2 linked regions of the Amorphoplanes digitatis genome follow. The main gene of each other region encodes a partner of the protein of the gene in region 2 in a complex. Links are inferred from orthologs where the notes say so. Each region holds a gene or a part of one and is shown on either strand. Other genes may lie near its edges.

The links. Proteins that work in one complex are often made in the same cells at the same time.
Region 1: rny (region 2) and BJ971_RS30310 share a complex: the UniProt entries of both Bacillus subtilis proteins name them as parts of the possible RNA degradosome complex. The link is inferred for Amorphoplanes digitatis from one-to-one orthologs.

What each region holds. Positions count from the first base shown.
Region 1 is NZ_JACHNH010000001.1:6,936,303-6,941,394, reverse strand. What follows is about bases 1-2,837. They hold BJ971_RS30310 (6-phosphofructokinase), read left to right. Parts: upstream 1-823; coding sequence 824-1,852; downstream 1,853-2,837. Other genes in these bases: BJ971_RS30300 (DUF429 domain-containing protein), read right to left, coding at 2,721-2,837; proC (pyrroline-5-carboxylate reductase), read left to right, coding at 1,921-2,724; BJ971_RS30315 (polyadenylate-specific 3'-exoribonuclease AS), read left to right, coding at 91-597; BJ971_RS30320 (phosphotransferase enzyme family protein), read left to right, coding at 1-74. Also shown: more of BJ971_RS30300, read right to left, coding at 2,838-3,398; BJ971_RS30295 (glutathione peroxidase), read right to left, coding at 3,406-3,876; BJ971_RS30290 (glycosyl hydrolase family 18 protein), read left to right, coding at 4,048-5,092. UniProt on the Bacillus subtilis protein: Catalyzes the phosphorylation of D-fructose 6-phosphate to fructose 1,6-bisphosphate by ATP, the first committing step of glycolysis.
Region 2 is NZ_JACHNH010000001.1:1,121,185-1,128,667, reverse strand. What follows is about bases 2,689-5,661. They hold rny (ribonuclease Y), read right to left. Parts: upstream 5,053-5,661; coding sequence 3,325-5,052; downstream 2,689-3,324. Other genes in these bases: BJ971_RS05185 (hypothetical protein), read right to left, coding at 5,427-5,661; BJ971_RS05195 (amino acid ABC transporter permease), read left to right, coding at 2,689-3,285. Outside these bases: BJ971_RS05210 (amino acid ABC transporter ATP-binding protein), read left to right, coding at 1-636; BJ971_RS05205 (glutamate ABC transporter substrate-binding protein), read left to right, coding at 745-1,599; BJ971_RS05200 (amino acid ABC transporter permease), read left to right, coding at 1,671-2,345; more of BJ971_RS05195, read left to right, coding at 2,419-2,688; more of BJ971_RS05185, read right to left, coding at 5,662-6,122. UniProt on the Bacillus subtilis protein: Endoribonuclease that initiates mRNA decay. Initiates the decay of all SAM-dependent riboswitches, such as yitJ riboswitch. Involved in processing of the gapA operon mRNA, it cleaves between cggR and gapA.

The sequences.
Region 1 (5,092 bases), 5.8 Mb from region 2 along the record:
GTGCCCGCGAGGTGACCCGCGCGGCGCTGGCGCGGGCCAGGGAGGCCCTGGCGGAGACGACCGGGCGGCCATAGGCGAGGATGGTCCGCGATGGCCTACCGGTATTTCTATGACTGCGAATTCATCGAGGACGGCCGCGTGGTCGACCTCGTGTCGATCGGCGTCGTCGACGAGTTCGGCCGCGAGTTCTACGCGGTCTCGACCCAGTTCGACGACTCCCGTGCGGTGCCCTGGGTGCGCCGCAACGTGCTCGACAAGCTCCCGTCCCCGGCGGACCCGGCCTGGCGCTCGCGCGAGCGCATCCGCGACGACCTCTACGAGTTCCTCCGCGAACCGGTGCGTGGCCGCGACGAGCAGATCGAGCTGTGGGCCTGGTACGCGGCCTACGACCACGTGGCGCTCGCCCAGCTGTGGGGTGCGATGCCGGCGTTGCCGCGCGAGATCCCCCGCTTCACCAAGGACCTGCGCCAGCTCTGGGACGAGCTGGGCCGGCCGGCGCTGCCGACCGCGCAGGGCCGCCACGACGCGCTTGTGGACGCGAAGCACAACCTCGCCCGATGGAACGCCATGACCGAGGCCAGATCCATCGCGAGGTGACGGGAAGTGACCGCCGGCCGGGCGCCCACGCGGGTGCCGCCGGCACCGGAAACCCTTTGCTCGTCAGGAATATTACCGGCGAGTAACCGCGGGGCGCTTTGGCCCTGGCCGGACCCGACGACTACAGTGCGTTTGCGACCCGCCCCGGGACCCGGCAGTGCAGCCGGATGACCGATTCCCCAGGGAGACGGGCATCTCGCGACCCGATCAGGGAGGACGAGTAATCATGCGCATCGGCGTGCTCACCGGCGGCGGCGACTGCCCCGGTCTGAACGCGGTGATCCGGGCCGTCGTCCGTAAGGGCGTTGCCACTTACGGACACGAGTTCGTCGGATTCCGCGACGGGTGGAAGGGCCCCCTTGAGGGCCTCACGAAGCCCCTCGGCATCGCCGAGGTCCGGGGAATCCTGCCGCGCGGCGGCACCATCCTCGGCTCTTCCCGTACCAACCCCTTCAAGATCGAGGGCGGTGTCGAGCGGATCAAGGCCAACCTGGCCGAGCAGGGCGTCGACGCGCTGGTCGCGATCGGCGGCGAGGACACCCTCGGCGTCGCGACCAAGCTCAACGACCTGGGCGTGAACGTCGTCGGCGTGCCGAAGACGATCGACAACGACCTCAACGCCACCGACTACACCTTCGGCTTCGACACCGCGGTCAACATCGCGATGGAGGCCATCGACCGGCTGCACACCACGGCCGAGTCGCACCACCGCACCCTGGTGGTCGAGGTCATGGGCCGGCACGCCGGCTGGATCGCGCTGCACGCCGGCCTCGCCGGCGGCGCCAACGTCATCCTGCTGCCGGAGCGCAACTTCGACGTCGACCAGGTCGCCACGTACGTGACCAAGCGTTTCCAGGTCGAGTACGCCCCGATCGTCGTGGTCGCCGAGGGCGCGCAGCCGCTCGAGGGCCAGATGGTGCTGCACAACCAGGAGCTCGACGCGTTCGGCCACGTCCGCCTCGGCGGCATCGGCCAGTGGCTGGCGCAGCAGCTGGAGGAGAAGACCGGCAAGGAGGCCCGCACGGTCGTTCTCGGTCACATCCAGCGCGGCGGCACGCCCAGCGCGTTCGACCGGGTGCTCGCGACCCGGTTCGGCCTCCAGGCGATCGACGCCGTGCACGAGGGTGACTTCGGCAAGATGATGGCGCTGCGCGGCACCGACATCGTCCGGGTCCCGCTCGCCGACGGCACGGGCGAGCTCAAGACCGTTCCGATCGAACGGTACGACGAGGCCGAAGTCTTCTTCGGCAGCTGAGCATCGCACTGGTTGAAAGGGCGGGCGTTGCCAGACGCCCGCCCTTTCCTCTTTGATCGGGAGGACGCATGACTGTCGTCGCGGTGCTCGGCGCCGGCAAGATCGGTGAGCTGGTGCTGTCCGGCCTGCTCCGCGCGGGCTGGCCCGCGGAGAGGCTGCTCGTGACCGCCCGCCGCCAGGCCCGCGCCGAGGAGCTGCGGGAGCGCTACGGCGTCCGGGCGGTGGACAACGCGACCGCCGTCGCCGAGGCGGACGTGCTGGCCATCGCGGTGAAGCCGCAGGACGCGGACGCGCTGCTGAGCGAGATCGGTCCGAAGATCCCCGCGGACAAGCTGATCATCTCGCTCTGCGCGGGCCTGCCGACCGGCTTCTTCGCGGCCCGGCTGCCCGAGGGCACCCCGGTCGTGCGGGTCATGACGAACACCCCGGCGCTCGTCGACCAGGCGATGACGGCGATCTCGGCCGGCTCGCACGCGACCGGCGAGCACCTGGCCGTCGCGGAGGAGATGTTCAAGCCGCTCGGCGCGACCATCCGGGTGCCGGAGTCGCAGCAGGACGCCGTCACGGCGCTGTCCGGCTCGGGCCCGGCCTACTTCTACCTGCTGGTCGAGGCGATGATCGACGCCGGGATCCTGCTCGGGCTGCCGCGCCAGGTCGCGCACGAGCTGATCGTGCAGACGGCGATCGGCTCCGCGATCATGCTGCGCGACTCGGGTGAGCACCCGGTGAAGCTGCGCGAGGCCGTCACGTCGCCCGCGGGCACGACGATCTCGGCGATCCGCGAGCTGGAGAACCACGGCGTGCGCGCGGCCCTGCTGGCCGCGCTGGAGGCGGCCCGGGACCGAGCGCGGGAGATCGCCGCGCAGGCCTAATACCAGATGGCTATGCGGGTGCCGTTGTTCTCCTCCGGGGGGCTCGGGTGGCTCAGCGCCGCACCCGTCGCCATCCGGTGCGCGCTCCACGCCACCGCGGCCGCGTCCAGCACGTCGTCCGGCGGCGCCTGACCCGCCGGGCCGAGGTGGTCGGGCAGCACGATGCCGTGCCGGGCGAGCAACTCCCGGCGCCGGGCCTGCCCGGTCCAGGTCTTCTTCGCGTACGCGAGCGGCTCGCCGGCCATCTGCCGGAACGACACCTCGGGGTGTGCCTCGAAGAGCAGGCCCGGGTGCCGTTCCCAGATGGCGTTGGCCTCGAGCAGCTTCGGGCGCAGCGCCCACGACTGGCGGCTCAGCCCGGCGCCGGTCAGCTCGCGGCAGAGCCGGTTGGCGGCGGCGAAGTCGCCCTCCTGCCACACGGCCTTCGGCGGCACCCGGAAGACGCTGCTGCGCCGCGGGCCGAGCTGGTCGGCGGCGAGGGTGTCGGCCGCGCGCCAGCGGTCGGGGAGCATGCCGAGGGGGATGTCGACGCCGATCACCGCCGCGCCGGAGCTGCCCGCGACGATCTCGTAGAGCGTGGACGCCAGCATCGCCCGGCCGAAGGCACCGTCGCGCAGCTCGACACCCACCCAGCCGAGGGCGTACGCGTCGACGCCGATCACGTGGATGCTCATCGGCCGCTCAGCGGGGGAGCAGTTTCTCGATGACGGCGACGACCTCGCCGTCCTGCGGTTCGGTCCGCGGGCCGAAGCGGGCGGCTACCTCGCCGTCGGGGGCGACCAGGAACTTCTCGAAGTTCCATCCGATGTCAGGGCCGTCGCCGACCAGCTCCTGGTAGAGGCGGTGCCGTCCGGGGCCGTTGACCTCGACCTTCTCGGTGATCGGGAACGTGACGCCGTAGTTGACCTGGCAGAAGTCCTCGATCTCCGCGGCGCTGCCCGGCTCCTGGCCGCCGAACTGGTTGCACGGGACACCGAGGACGACCAGGCCCCGGTCCGCGTACGTGCCGTGCAGCTGCTCCAGGCCGGCGTACTGGGGAGTGAGTCCGCACTTGGAGGCCACATTGACCACCAGGACGACCTGGCCGCGGTAGCGGTCCATATCGGCCGATCCGCCGGAGAGTGCGTCGATGTCGACGTCGAAGATGGTCATGACCGCAGACTACGCGCAGTGGCCGAGTGAGTGCACGCCGTCGCTTCCAACTCCGAAAAGTTAACGCCGCGCTTATTCCGCGTTGACCTTCTTGACTGAAGTTCATAGATATGACTACCGTCTCTTCAACTTCCCTTTGGAAGGTTTCCTAACTGTTCTTGAGGAGACGCAGTGATGAAATCCCTCCGCCGCGCCTTGTGGGCCGGGGCCGTCGTGGCGGTCGTGACCGCTGCGATGCCCATGGTGCACGCGTCGGCTGCCGCTGCTTGTGCCACCGCCTGGAGCCCCACCGCGGTCTACACCAAGGACATGACCGCGTCACAGTCCGGCAAGAACTTCACCGCCAAGTGGTGGACCCAGAACGAGAGCCCCGACACCCACAGCGGTCAGTGGGACGTCTGGATCGACAACGGCGCCTGCGGCGGCACCACACCCCCGACCACGCCGCCCACCACGCCCCCGACCACACCCCCCACGACCCCGCCCACGACCCCGCCGACCACGCCGCCGACCACGCCGCCGGGTGGCAAGGCCGTCGTCGGCTACTTCGCACAGTGGGGCGTCTACGGCCGCAACTACCACGTCAAGAACATCGTGACGAGCGGCTCGGCCGCCAAGCTGACCCACATCCTGTACGCCTTCGGCAACACCACCGGCGGCCAGTGCACGATCGGTGACTCGTACGCCGACTACGACAAGGCATACACGGCGGCGGACAGCGTCGACGGCGTCGCCGACACGTGGGATGCCGGCGCGCTGCGCGGCTCGTTCAACCAGCTGCGCAAGCTCAAGAAGGCGTACCCGAACATCAAGGTGATCTGGTCGTTCGGCGGCTGGACCTGGTCCGGCGGCTTCACCCAGGCGGCGGCCAACCCGACCGGGTTCGCGAACTCCTGCTACAACCTGGTCAAGGACTCCCGCTGGGCCGACGTCTTCGACGGCATCGACATCGACTGGGAGTACCCGAACGCCTGCGGCCTGTCCTGCGACGCCAGCGGCCCGGCCTCCTACAACAACGTGATCAGCGCGCTGCGCACCAAGTTCGGGCAGAACTTCCTGATCACCTCGGCGGTCTCGGCCGACGGCTCGAACGGCGGCAAGCTGGACGCGGCCGACTACGCGTCGGGCATCTCGAAGCTGAACATGGTCTACCCGATGACCTACGACTACTTCGGCGCCTTCGCACCGCAGGGCCCGACCGCACCGCACTCGCCGC
Region 2 (7,483 bases):
GTGATCGGACCGTCGGGCTCGGGCAAGTCGACGCTGTGCCGGGCGATCAACCGGCTCGAACCGATCGACTCGGGCACGATCACGTTCGACGGCCAGGCGCTGCCCGCCGAGGGCAAGGCCCTGGCGCGGCTGCGCAGCGAGGTCGGCATGGTCTTCCAGTCGTTCAACCTCTTCGCGCACAAGACGATCCTCCAGAACGTGATGCTGGGTCCGGTCAAGGTGCGCGGCGACAAGGCCTCCGTCGCCCGCGAGCGCGCGATGGGCCTGCTCGACCGGGTCGGCATCGCCAGCCAGTCGGAGAAGTACCCCGCTCAGCTCTCCGGCGGCCAGCAGCAGCGCGTCGCCATCGCCCGCGCCCTGGCCATGCAGCCCAAGGCGATGCTCTTCGACGAGCCGACCAGCGCGCTCGACCCCGAGATGGTCGGCGAGGTGCTCGACGTCATGACCTCGCTCGCCCGCGAGGGCATGACGATGGTCGTCGTCACCCACGAGATGGGCTTCGCGCGGCACGCCGCGAACCGGGTCGTCTTCATGGCCGACGGCCAGCTTGTCGAGTCGGCGCCGCCCGCCGAGTTCTTCGAGAACCCCAAGAGCGAGCGGGCCCGGGACTTCCTCTCCAAGATCCTCACTCATTGAGTGTCCACACCGGACACCCCTCTTCCGGTTTCCGACAAGTCACTTGAAGCATCAGCACGATACGAGCACGTTCACGTTGTTGCAGTTTCCAGCAGGAGGAGCAGGACGATGCGCATCAACCGTATGACGGCAGTGGCCGGGGCGTTCGCTCTGGTAATGGCCGCCGCAGCATGTGGCGGGGACGACAGCGGGTCGGACACGGCGGCCAGCGGCATCGTCGGCAAGGCCGGCAGCGACAAGAAGCTGGTCTTCGGTGTGAAGGCCGACCAGCCGGGCCTCGGCCTCCAGACCGGCAGCACCTACACCGGCTTCGACATCGAGATCGCGAAGATCATCGCGAAGGGCCTCGGCGTACCGGAGTCCGGCATCGAATACAAGACGACCGTGTCGTCCAACCGTGAGCCCTTCATCCAGCAGGGCCAGGTCGACGTGGTCGTGGCGACCTACACGATCAACGACGAGCGCAAGAAGGTCGTCAACTTCGGCGGCCCCTACTACGTCGCCGGCCAGGACCTGCTCGTCCCGGTCAACTCGACGATCACCGGCCCCGAGTCGCTGGCCGGCAAGAAGGTCTGCTCCGTCTCCGGCTCCACGCCGGCCAAGCGGATCCAGACCGAGTACAAGGACGCCAAGCTCCAGCAGTTCGACTCGTACTCCAAGTGCGTGACGGCGCTGGCCGGCGGCCAGGTGGACGCGGTCACCACCGACGACATCATCCTGGCGGGCTACGCCGCACAGGACCAGTACGCGGGCAAGTTCAAGGTCGTCGGCAAGCCCTTCAGCTCGGAGCCGTACGGCATCGGCGTCAAGAAGGAGGACTCCGAGGGCTGCAACAAGATCAACGAGATCCTGAAGGCCGCCGCGGCCGACGGTTCCTACAAGGCCGCGTGGGACAACACGCTCGGCAAGAGCGGCAAGCCGGCGCCGGAACTCGACGTCACCAAGCTCACCAACTGCAGCTGATCTTCATCTGAGCGGGCGGGGCCGGCAGCGCCGGCCCCGCCCGCCTGCCGCGGCGCGAGGAAGCGAGGACGATGGACGTCTTCTCCGACCCCACAAACTTCGACGTGTACGTGACGGGATTCCTCTGGATCCTGAAGCTGACCGCGGCCGGCACCGTGGGCGCCCTCATTCTCGGCGTCCTGCTCGCCGCGATGCGGGTGTCGCCGGTGCCCGTGCTGCGCGGCTTCGGCACCACCTGGGTCAACACGTTCCGGAACACACCACTGACGCTGATCATCTTCTTCTGCTACTTCGGCCTGTTCTCGACGCTCGGCGTCAAGCTGTCGGACGACATCGACCGCAACAACTACTGGCTCGGCGTGATCGGCCTGTCGGTGTACACCGCCGCGTTCGTCTGTGAGGCGATCCGCTCGGGCATCAACACCGTCCCGCCCGGGCAGGCCGAGGCGGCCCGCGCGATCGGCATGTCCTTCTTCCAGACCCTGACGATCATCGTCCTCCCGCAGGCGGCCCGGGCGGTGATCGCGCCGCTGGGCAGCATCTTCATCGCCCTGGCGAAGAACTCGACGATCGTCGGCACGATCGGCCTCGCGGAGTCCTCGAACGCGATGAAGGAACTCATCAACGCGAACGGCGACCAGGTCATCGCGATCTTCCTCGTCTTCGCGGGAACGTTCGCGGCCGTCCTGATCCCCACCGGCTACGCCTTCGGCTGGCTGGCCAACCGGATGGCGGTCAAGCGATGAGCGAGCTTGCGAGCGAATCATCAACTCCGTCCAAGGCTCATGACATCGCCGGAGCGCTAGCGGAGGCGATGGCATGAGCACCGACGCCGTCCTGTACGACCACCCGGGGCCAAGGGCGAAGATCCGCAACGGGATCCTGACCGTGGTGTTCGGCATCGCCCTGCTGGCGCTGCTGTACTGGGTCTACCTGAAGTTCGACGAGAAGGGTCAGTGGGCGGCGGCGCTGTGGGAGCCGTTCACCGAGTCGTCGACCTGGACGGACTACCTGCTGCCCGGCCTCTGGAAGACGGTGAGCGCCGCCGCCGTCGCGATGGTGCTCTCGCTGATCTTCGGCCTGGTCTTCTCGGTCGGGCGGCTCTCCGACCACCGGTGGCTCAGCGTGCCGTCCGGCATGGTCGTGGAGTTCTTCCGCGCCGTACCGCTGCTGCTGCTGATGTTCTTCATCTTCTACGGCGTCCCGTTCATCACCGAGTCGCCGATGCCGCCGTTCTGGGCCGTGGTCGCCGGCCTCACGCTCTACAACGGTTCGGTGCTGGCGGAGGCGTTCCGCGCCGGCATCAAGTCGGTGCCGCGCGGGCAGAGCGAGGCCGGCTACGCGATCGGCTTGCGCAAGAGCCAGGTGATGCAGGAGATCCTGATGCCGCAGGCGGCCCGGGCGATGCTCCCGGTGATCGTCAGCCAGCTGGTCGTCCTGGTGAAGGACACGGCGCTCGGCTACATCATCGGCTACGCGGAGCTGCTCCAGAGCGTGAACAACCTGGCGGCGAACTTCGGCAACATCGTCGCGGCCGCCATCGTCGCGGCGATCATCTACATCGCCGTGAACGCGTCACTGACGGCCTTCGCCGGCTGGCTGGAGCGCCGCACCCGGCGCAAGGGCAAGGCCCCGAAGTCCGCCGACCCGGTACCGGTCGGCGCCGTCGAGCCCATCGGCGACTAGCGGTTTCGTTGCTGACGCCGGGCGCCTACGCGTCCGGCGTCAGCGCGCCAGCTCGGTGACCCGCGACTCCCGGACGACCGTAACCCGGATCTGACCCGGATAGGTCAGCTCCTCCTCGATCTGCTTCGCCACATCCCGGGCCAGAACAGCCGCGCCGATGTCGTCCACGTCCTCCGGCCGCACCATCACCCGGATCTCGCGGCCCGCCTGCATCGCGAAGACCTTGTCGACGCCGACCTTCCCGGCGGCGATCTCCTCGATCCGCTCGAGGCGCTTCACGTACGCCTCCAGGCTCTCCCGCCGCGCGCCCGGCCGGCCGCCGGAGCACGCGTCCGAGGCCTGCGTCAGCACCGCCTCGATCGTCTGCGGCGGCACCTCGTTGTGGTGCGCCTCGATCGCGTGCACGACGTCCTCGGACTCGCCGTACTTGCGGGCCAGGTCCGCCCCGATCAGCGCATGGCTGCCCTCGACCTCGTGGGTCAGTGCCTTGCCGATGTCGTGCAGGAACGCCGACCGCTTGATCGTCGGAACGTCGAGGCGCAGCTCGGCGGCCATGATGCCGGCGATGTGCGCCGTCTCGACCAGGTGCTTGAGCACGTTCTGGCCGTAGCTGGTGCGGTACCGCAGCCGCCCGAGCAGCGTCGCCAGCTCGGGGTGGATGTCGGTGATGCCGACGTCGACGAGCGCCTCCTCGGCCGCGCGCTCGCAGAGCCGCTCGACCTCGTTCTTGGCGCTGTCGAAGACCTCCTCGATGCGGTGCGGATGGATCCGGCCGTCCAGCACCAGCTTCTCCAGCGTCAGCCGGCCCACCTCACGGCGTACCGGATCGAAGCAGGAGAGAAGGACCGCCTCGGGGGTGTCATCGATGATCAGATTGACCCCGGTCGTCGATTCGAACGCCCGGATGTTGCGGCCCTCGCGGCCGATGATCCGGCCCTTCATCTCGTCGCTCGGCAGGTGCAGGACGCTGACCACGCTCTCCGCGGTCTGTTCGCTGGCGATGCGCTGGATCGCGTCGACGACGATGTGCCGGGCCCGGGTGTCGGCGGTGTGCTTCGCCTCGCTCTCGATGTCGCGCACCAGGATCGCCGCCTCGCGCTTCGCCTGGTTCTCGATGTTCTCGATCAGCTCGACCCGGGCCGCGTCCGCGGTCAGCCCGGCGACCCGCTCGAGCTCGCGGCGGCGAGCCTCCTCGGCGCCGGTGAGCGCGGACTCCCGGACGGTCAGCGCGGCCTCGCGGGCCGACAGATCGGTGTCCATCGCGACGAGCCGCCGCTCCCGCTCGACGAGCCGCTCGACCTCGTCGGCGTGCAACCGCTCCCGCTCGTCGATCCGGGCGGCGCGCCGCTCGACCTCGGCGGCCTGTTCCTTGGCCGTGGCGTTCAGCAGGGCGACCTCGCGCTCGCCGCTGCGCCGGGCGGCGGTACGCACCTGCTCCGCGTCGGACTCGGCCTGGCGGTGTGCGTGCTCGAGGATCGTGTCGGCCTCGCCGTGCGCGTCCTCGAGGACCCGGCGTGCCTCGGCCCGCGCCGCGGTCGCCTCGGCCTTGGCGGCGGCGGCCTCCGCCCGTACGGATGCGGCCTTGGCGTTCGCGTCGTCGACCTTGGCCATGGCATCGTCGACGGTCTGCTCACGACGGTCCCGGTCGGCGGTCTTGCTCTCCTGGAGTTGACGCAGCGCGCGAGCGCCGAGCACCAGTCCGACCACCACGAAGGCTGCGAGGACGACGACCGCCATCACGAGCACCCAGATCACGCTCGTGGTCATCTCGCCGCGTCTCCCCTCGCTGCGGCGCATGGCTGCGCCGGCTGTGTAGGGATGCCCGACCAAAGGCGGCTGAGCGCGGGCATGTTCAGCCAACGGCGCCTATCTCAGCGTCGAGGACCGACCGCCGGGCATGTCTGGCCACCGCCCGCGCGGTCTGCGGGCGGAGGAGGCATCGATGGCGCCCCACGCCGTAAGTGATGCCGTAATGTGATGCGATCTATATTGTGCGCTTAGCCTGCGATGGTCGAGCAAACCTTGTGTAACGCGAGGCTAGGTCGCGAGTGCCGGTTCGGTCAAGGACTCATGATTCGGCAGAGGACGGGACGCTTGGCACAGACCCGCTCACGCCCTGCTCAAGTACGTTGGGGGGCAATTCAGGCGTAGCGGGCCCAGATGTCACGCATGGGTTCCCATTTCTCCCCGCTGCCTTCCTTCCAGAACGCCAGCAGGTAGGCGGCTATGGGGGTGGAGCTGTCGTCCCACCAGATGCCGCTGACGGTCTTGCCCGACGCTTGGTAGGCGAACTCCACGTAGTTGCCGTTCGTCCGCCCGGATGGAGTCGCCCGCTCCACGGCGGGGCCGACCCCTGGGGTGAGCTCGCGGGCATCGACGTTCTGCCCGAGCGTCTCGACGCGCGCCTTGTCCCGGTCGGCGGTGGTGGCGTACTCCACGAAGATGACGCTCATGGCGTCCATCTCGCAGCGGACCCGGGCCTTCTCGGCCTTGTTGACCGTGGGGCCGTCCGGGTCGCCGCTGCGGAGACAGCCGGAGAGGTGAGGAAGCCAGCCCTGTGCGAGGGGAGCCAGGCCGCCGGACAGCTTCGGCTGGTTGATGGCGATCTGATTCTGCTCGTACGGCCCCAGGGCCGGTGCGGCGCCGGCGGTCGCCGCCGGGGCACCGGCGCCGGCCGGCTCACGACCGCCGGCGGTCGACCGGCCGAGGAACCAGCCGCCGGTGCCGAAGACAAGCAGGCCGACCGCGAGGCCGGCGAGGGCTGGGAGCACGAAGCGGCCGCGGGGCTGCTTCGGGGTGGGCTCGATACGCGGGCCACTGCCGAACGCCGGCGCCACCGAGAAACCGTAGGGGTCTGATGGGCCACTGCCTGAGACCGGATCTGCGCCGGACCAGCTCGGCGGGCTTGAGGCGCTGTAGTCCTCCCCGTAAGCCGGACCACCACCCGAGGTCGGGGCCGCACCATATGCCGGGCCGCCACCCGAAGTCGGGGCCGCACCGTAAGCCGGGCCGCCACCCGAAGTCGGGGCCGCACCATATGCCGGGCCGCCACCCGAAGTCGGGGCCGCACCGTAAGCCGGGCCGCCACCCGAAGTCGGGGCCGCACCATATGCCGGGCCGCCACCCGAAGTCGGGGCCGCACCGTAAGCCGGGCCGCCACCCGAAGTCGGGGCCGCACCGTAAGCCGGGCCGCCACCCGAAGTCGGGGCCGCATCATGTGCCGGGCCGCCACCCGAAGTCGGGTGGGGTTCGTTCGGCTGTTGCGGGCCTCGGTGGAACGGGCCGTATGCCGGACCGCTACCCGAGGCCCGGGCCGCACCGTATCCCGGAACCACTCCCGAAGTCGGGGTCGCACCGTGAGCCAGATCCCCGGCCGAAGTCGGATTCGGACCATGCGCCGGGCCGCCACCCGAGGCTGGGGCCGCACTGTGTGCCGGACCCCCGCCAGTAGTCGGATGGGGTTCGGTCGGCTGTCGCGGGCCGCGGTGGAACGGGCCGTAGCCGTATTGCTGATTGCTCCCGGCGTTGTCGCCGGTGAGGTTCGGAGAGGGCTGGTTCTCGGCGGCGGCGAACCGCGGGCCGTAGTGCGGGGTGGCGGTCGCGGGGTCGGTCGTCGGCACTGCGTCCCCCGCTGGACTACCTGTCGGGGAGAATTCGGCTGCCTGACCAGCGATGGGAGCCGTCACGCCCGCCGGGCCAGTGACCGGAGCCGTCACGCCCGCCGGGCCAGTGACCGGAGCCGTCACGCCCGCCGGGCCAATCGCCGGACCCGTCACGCCCGCCGGGCCGGTCGCCGGCGCTGGCTCGTAGGTCGGTGCAGGCCCGGATGTCGGCACGGCCAGAGACGTCGGCGCGGGCCCGATGGTCGGGCCGCTTGGAGGTACGGATCCGCCGTAGGGCGCAGTGACCGGCGGGTGGGCGACTGGCGAGTGAGCGATCGGCGAGTGAGCGACCGGCGGCTGCCCAACCGGCGGGTGATTGACCGGCGGGTGATTGACCGGCGGGTGATTGACCGGCGCGGTCGGGTCTTCCTCGCCAGGCCTCCGAATATCCATCGACACTCTCAGATTGGCAGTGACGTCTGCCGGATCGTCGGGCATCGGTGCGGGAGTTCCGTCTTGGCGCTCTTCCGGTGGATACCCGGAGGGCGCCGCGTGCACATGGCCCTCCCTTGGACCGGACAGGGCCTGGCTGTCCG